DNA from 3 places in the Pseudomonas sp. TCU-HL1 genome. Region 2 is predicted to be linked to each of the others. Evidence: predicted binding sites of a transcription regulator. Region 2 holds the regulator's gene; each other region holds the start of a gene.
What was found. The regulator sigma-54, encoded in region 2, starts transcription at its own class of promoters, with help from an activator protein. The targets are predictions, from matches to a motif close to ANTGGCATNNANNTTGCTNT.
Positions count from the first base shown of each region.

Region 1: a site for sigma-54 is predicted at 1,302-1,321, ahead of THL1_RS18075 (CmpA/NrtA family ABC transporter substrate-binding protein). Genes of this name have one in related genera too.
Region 3: a site for sigma-54 is predicted at 1,220-1,239, ahead of glnK (P-II family nitrogen regulator). Genes of this name have one in related genera too.

Region 1 covers NZ_CP015992.1:3,895,077-3,897,254, reverse strand. The annotation lists gene THL1_RS18075 (CmpA/NrtA family ABC transporter substrate-binding protein) at 1-1,185, opposite strand, end outside; gene THL1_RS18070 (YgdI/YgdR family lipoprotein) at 1,377-1,586, opposite strand; gene acnB (bifunctional aconitate hydratase 2/2-methylisocitrate dehydratase) at 1,761-2,178, opposite strand, start outside.
Region 2 covers NZ_CP015992.1:1,162,846-1,165,023, forward strand. The annotation lists gene ptsN (PTS IIA-like nitrogen regulatory protein PtsN) at 1-21, opposite strand, end outside; gene hpf (ribosome hibernation-promoting factor, HPF/YfiA family) at 38-346, opposite strand; gene THL1_RS05365 (RNA polymerase factor sigma-54) at 432-1,928, opposite strand; gene lptB (LPS export ABC transporter ATP-binding protein) at 2,077-2,178, opposite strand, start outside.
Region 3 covers NZ_CP015992.1:6,023,114-6,025,291, forward strand. The annotation lists gene THL1_RS27530 (ammonium transporter) at 1-647, opposite strand, end outside; gene glnK (P-II family nitrogen regulator) at 682-1,020, opposite strand; gene THL1_RS27540 (accessory factor UbiK family protein) at 1,433-1,696, shown strand; partial or broken gene THL1_RS27545 (YifB family Mg chelatase-like AAA ATPase) at 1,733-2,178, shown strand, end outside.

The DNA.
Region 1 (2,178 bases), 2.7 Mb from region 2:
CAGGGAGTGGATCGGGAAGCTGCGGGCGTAGCCGGCCGGGTCGCTGCCGTCCCAGGTGCGACCGTCGATCAGGGTGGCGCTGCGCATCAGCTCGGGAACCTTGATGCCGAGGGCTTCGGCGGCCTGCCGGTAGATGTCCAGCCGCTGTACGCGCTGGGCGACAGCCTGGTAATCCGGGTCGTTTCGCAAGAGCCCCCAGCGGCGGAACTGCGTCATGAACCAGATGCCGTCGGAGAGGTACGGCATGTTCACCTGGCCTTCACCGAAGAAGCGCAGCGGGTGGTCATCCTCCCAGGCGTTGCCCAGGCCATCCTGGTAGTGGCCGAGAAAGCGTGGCTCCACGGCGGACAGCGGGACGTCGATGTAGTCGCTGCCGCTGATCAATTGGGCGGTGCTGCGGCGATTCTCCTCACTGGCATCGATGAAGCGGCTGGCCTCCAGCACCGCCATGGTCAGGGCGCGTGCGGTGTTGGGGTATTGCTCGACGAACTCGCGGGTGACGCCCAGGACTTTCTCCGGGTGGTCGGGCCAGATCATCTGGCTGGTGGCCAGGGTAAAGCCCTGGTCCTGGTCCACCGCCAGCGCACCCCAGGGGCCGCCGGCGCAAAAACCGTCGATGCGCGCGGCCTTGAGGTGGGCGACCATCTGCGGTGGCGGTACCACGACCGTGTCGACATCCCGCAGCGGGTGAATGCCCTGGGCGGCCAGCCAGTAGTTCAGCCACATGGCGTGAGTGCCGGTGGGGAAGGTCTGGGCGAAGGTCAGGCGTGCACCGCTGTGGCGCACGTGGTGCGCCAGTGCCTCGGAATTGGTCACGCCGATGCGCTTGAGCGGCTCGGACAGATTGATGGCCTGGCCGTTCTGGCAAAGTCCCATAAGGATGGCCATGTCAGCGCTGGGGCCGCCAATGCCCAGTTCGATGCCATAGGCCTGCCCGTAGAGGGTTTGAGCAGCATCCAGTTCGCCTGAGAGCAGCTTGTCACGCAGGGTTGCCCAGGAGGACTGGCGCTGGAGGTTCAGCGTCAGGCCGTAAGGCTGGGCGAAGCCTTGGGTAGCGGCGACTATGAGGGAGGCCGAGTCGGTCAAAGGCATGAAGCCCAGGTTGAGCATGCACTTCTCCGGTGCATCGCTTCCTGCGACCCAGGCCAGGTTATCGGTGCGCGTGGTGTTTTGCGTGTCCGTCATCTTGGTTGCCACCTTTCAGCAAAATGGCGCCGATCCAGAGCAGCCGGGGCTGGCCAGAGTCGACGCCATTGTCATCAACCCGCTCCGCCATTGGAGTGAGTATCGTTGGGGCTGTCCAAGCAAGCGATATGCCAGTGGGCGGAAAAAGAAACCCCGCCAGGGCGGGGCAAGGGTTCGAGGTCGGAGCTGCCTCAACGTTCGATGATCTGTTTAACCTGGCTTTGCGGAATCTGCTGGACACGGCCCTCGTGGTCCTCGAACTCAAGCATGCCGGTGTCGTCATCCAGCTCGGGTTTTTCGTCTGTGGCGATGATCTGGCCGTCAGTCGTGGCGATCAGGTATTCACTGGAGCAGCCTGCCAGGCCCAAGGTGCAAAGAAGGATGAGGAACCAGATTTTCATGGCGGCGCTCCCGGTTGTGGCAGCTCATAGTTGGAACATAGCTCGCGGTAGAGGGACCGCAAGTCGGTCCGATGGGCGTCCGCATTGCGCGGTGTGGGCCGGGCGAATGGCGGCAGAAAAGAAAAAGCCCCGCACGGGGCGGGGCTTCTTCGTTGCCGAGTTACCGATACAGGCTTAAGCCTGGACTACCGGGATCTTGGCGTTTGCAGCAGCTTCCTTGTACTCGGCGATCTGGTCGAAGGACAGGTAGCGGTAGATATCGGCAGCCATGCTGTCGATGTTCTTCGCGTATTCCATGTACTCCTCGACGGTCGGCAGTTTGCCCAGGATGGAGGCAACGGCCGCCAGTTCGGCGGAGGCCAGGTAGACGTTGGTGGCGTCGCCCAGGCGGTTCGGGAAGTTACGGGTGGAGGTGGAAACCACGGTGGCGCCGGTCTGTACCCGAGCCTGGTTGCCCATGCACAGGGAGCAGCCCGGCATTTCCATGCGGGCGCCGGCCTTGCCGTAGATACCGTAGTAGCCTTCCTCGGTCAGCTGGTGCTGGTCCATCTTGGTCGGCGGAGCCAGCCACAGACGGGTCGGGATGCCGCCC
Region 2 (2,178 bases):
GATTTGCTCGAGTCGAATCATAGGGAGGGGAAGAGTGTCAGCGGGCCGTGGCGCCCTGCTGGCGATTCAACTGCTTTTCCTTGTGTTTGATCAGTTGGCGGTCGAGTTTGTCAGTGAGCAGGTCGATGGCGGCGTACATGTCTTCATGTTCCGCATTGGCCACGACCTCCCCGCCGGCGATGTGCAAGGTGGCTTCGATTTTCTGCTTCAGCTTCTCGACCTCCATGATGACTTGCACATTGGTGATCTTGTCGAAGTGGCGCTCCAGTCGGCCAAGTTTCTCGCCGACATAATCGCGCAGGGCGTCGGTCACATCCAGTTGATGTCCACTGATGTTGACTTGCATACCGCTTTCTCCTTATTGCCCGTGTATATAGAGACAGGCTAACGGGCCTGCCACCGGAACACTTTGGCGTGGGTCAATTTCCGCGTCACATCAGTCGCTTTCGTTCGCTGGAAGGGGCTATCCCCAGGGACTCGCGATACTTGGCTACTGTACGACGGGCCACTTGAATGCCCTGTGCTTCCAGTAAACCAGCGATCTTGCTGTCGCTCAACGGCTTTTTCGGATTTTCCGCTGCGACCAGTTTCTTGAGGATGGCGCGGATCGCGGTAGACGAGCATTCGCCGCCTTCCGAGGTACTGACGTGGCTGGAGAAGAAGTACTTCAGCTCGTAGATTCCACGGGGCGTGTGCATGTATTTCTGCGTGGTCACGCGCGAGATGGTGGACTCGTGCATGCCAACGGCTTCGGCGATGTCGTGCAACACCAGGGGCTTCATCGCCTCTTCGCCGTATTCCAGGAAGCCGCGCTGGTGCTCGACGATCTGGGTGGCGACTTTCATCAGCGTTTCGTTGCGGCTTTGCAGGCTCTTGATGAACCAGCGCGCTTCCTGCAACTGATTGCGCATGAAGGTGTTGTCGGCGCTGGAGTCTGCGCGACGGACGAAGCCGGCATAGTGCGGGTTGACCCGCAGGCGCGGCACCGCTTCCTGGTTCAGTTCGACGAGCCAGCGTTCGTTGTGCTTGCGGACGATGACGTCCGGAACCACGTACTCGGGCTCACTGGCTTCGATCTGCGATCCGGGGCGCGGGTTGAGGGCCTGGATCAGTTCGATGATCTGACGCAGTTCGTCTTCCTTGACCTTCATGCGCCGCATCAGTTGGCTGTAATCGCGGCTGCCGAGCAGGTCCAGGTAGTCGCCGGCCAGGCGCAGGGCTTCGCTCAACCAGGGCGTACTCGGGGGCAATTGGCGCAGCTGCAGGATTAGGCATTCGCGCAGGTCGCGGGCTCCGATGCCGGCGGGCTCGAACTGCTGGATGCGGTGCAGCACGACTTCGATTTCATCCAGCTCGATGCCAAGTTCCGGATCGAAGGCGTCGGCGACTTCGGTCAGGGACTCTTCGAGGTAGCCGTCGTTGTTGATGCAGTCGATGAGGGTGACCGCGATCAGGCGGTCGGTATCGGACATGGGTGCCAGGTTGAGCTGCCAGAGCAGGTGGCTCTGCAGGCTCTCGCCGACCGAAGTGCGCGAGGTGAAGTCCCACTCGTCATCGTCGTTGCTCGGCAGACTGCTGGCGCTGGTCTGGTAGACGTCTTCCCAGGCGGTATCGACAGGGAGCTCGCTGGGGATGCGTTCGTGCCATTCGCCATCTTCCATGGCCTCGGCATTGGACTCGACGCTGGACTCCTGGAAGCTCACTTCCTGGCTGCCGGGGTTGGGCAGTTGGTCGCCTTCGGCCATCGGGTCGGAGGTGTCGAAGTCGTCGCCATCCTCCTGCCGCTCCAGCATAGGGTTCGACTCCAGCGCTTCCTGGATTTCCTGCTGGAGGTCCAGGGTGGAGAGTTGGAGTAGGCGGATGGCCTGTTGCAGCTGCGGGGTCATCGTCAGCTGCTGGCCCATCTTGAGGACTAGCGATGGTTTCATGGCAGAGGGCTTAGCACCTTATTCGCCGGCGCTCACGCGCCATCCACTACAGGGCGCCGGAAGCGCCACCAGGAAGCAAATTATATGCCTGACCTTGAAGGATTTTCCTAGGTCCCGCAACCCGTCTCGTAGGCGAAAGCGCGGGTGACTACAGGCGGAACTCGTGGCCCAGGTAGACTTCCTTCACCAATTGGTTGGCCAGGATGGCTTCGGCATCGCCTTCGGCGATCAGTTGTCCGTCACTGACAAT
Region 3 (2,178 bases), 1.4 Mb from region 2:
ACCAGGCAGGCCACCAGGCCAGCCACACCGGCGTTGATGTGCACCACGGTGCCACCGGCGAAGTCCAGCACGCCCCAGTCCCACATCAGGCCGCCATTGCCGCTCCACACCATGTGGGCGATCGGGGCATAGACCAAGGTGAACCAGACAGCCATGAAGATCAGCATGGCGGAGAACTTCATGCGCTCGGCGAAGGCACCCACGATCAGGGCCGGGGTGATGATGGCGAAGGTCATCTGGAAGGTGATGAACACGCTCTCAGGTATCGCGTACACCAGGCTGCTTGTGTTCAGGCCGCTGAGGAACGCCTTGGACAGGCCGCCCACGAAGGAGTTGAAGTTGATCACCCCCTGTTCCATGCCGGTGGTATCGAAGGCCAGGCTATAGCCATAGACCACCCACAGGATGCTGATCAAGCCGGTGATGGCGAAGCACTGCATCATCACCGAGAGAACGTTCTTGGAGCGCACCATGCCGCCATAGAACAGCGCCAGGCCGGGAATGGTCATGAACAGCACCAGCGCAGTAGCGACCATCATCCACGCCGTGTCACCACTGTTCAGCACTACCTCGTCAGCGGCCATGGCCAGGCCGGGGGTAACGAGGGACAAAAGGGCTCCTAGCCCTGCGGCTTTACGCAGAGTCATGTTGTTTTCTCCTGGGGCGTTGGGGTTCGGCGGCTTAGATCGCGTCTGTGCCGGTTTCGCCGGTACGGATACGGATGGCCTGTTCCAGATTGACGACGAAAATCTTGCCGTCACCAATCTTGCCGGTATTGGCAGCCTTGGTGATGGCCTCGATGACGCGATCGAGTTGGTCGTCGGCAATGGCCACGTCGATCTTCACCTTCGGCAGGAAATCGACAACGTACTCGGCGCCGCGGTACAGCTCGGTGTGGCCCTTTTGCCGTCCGAAGCCCTTGACCTCGGTGACAGTGATGCCCTGCACGCCGATCTCCGACAACGACTCACGCACGTCGTCGAGCTTGAACGGCTTGATGATGGCAGTGACTAGCTTCATGAAACTCTCTCCCGTGTTTGGTTGACTTGCCCCAGGAAAAACGCGAACCCGGCTCAAGTCTAAGCGCAGTGTCTGGCTTTTGTAACGCGTCGGCCCGCCCTGACACGGCACTCCGACGTCAACCAACCGCTTCTGGCGAAACACTCCCCCGCCTCGCCCGGTGCACCGGAACTGCATCGGTGCATGCGTCGCTCACCACCAAGCAGAAAGCTTGCCAGCTCCAGACAAAGTGCGTTTTTTCAAACAGATACTGGCCGATTGCCCTGCTGGCACCGTGAGAGCGCGCACGAGATCGCACCAAAGAGGTGCGCAGCGCCCCAGGGCATTGCTCAAAAAGCGTGCACCCCTTCGCCAGCCCGGCTTGCCGGAGCCCCGTGGTAGACTCCCGCCCATTCACCTACGGAACCCCACCATGCTGCCGCCCAAAGCCCTGCTCGATACCCTCGCGTCCCACGCCTCGCGCCTGTTCAGCGGTGACAGCCCGCTGCCGCGCACCGAGGTCGAGGCCCAGTTCAAGGTTCTGCTGCAGAGTGCCTTCGGCAAGCTCGACCTGGTCAGCCGCGACGAGTTCGACAGCCAGATGGTGGTGCTCGCCCGCACCCGAGCGCGCCTGGAGGCCCTGGAGGCCAAAGTCGCGGAGCTGGATGCCAAGCTGAACCCGCCGTCGGCCGAGTAACCCCGGTCCGACCGGCGGGCCGATCAAGGAGTGATCATGTCCCTGGCCATCGTCCACAGTCGCGCGCAGGTTGGCGTCGAAGCCCCTGCCGTGACTGTCGAAGCACACCTCGCCAACGGGTTGCCGTCCCTGGCCCTCGTGGGCCTGCCGGAAACCGCCGTGAAGGAAAGCAAGGACCGCGTCCGCAGCGCGATCCTGAACAGCGGTTTCGACTTCCCACCTCGCCGCATCACCCTCAACCTCGCACCCGCCGATTTGCCCAAGGACGGTGGCCGCTTCGACCTCGCCATCGCACTCGGCGTTCTGGCCGCCAGCGGCCAGTTGCCGGCCGGGGCTCTTGAAGAGGTCGAGTGCCTCGGCGAACTGGCACTTTCTGGTGCATTGCGTCCGGTGCAGGGCGTATTGCCCGCTGCCATGGCCGCCCGCGCGGCGGGGCGCACCCTGATCGTCCCTCGGGAAAATGCCGAAGAAGCCAGCCTCGC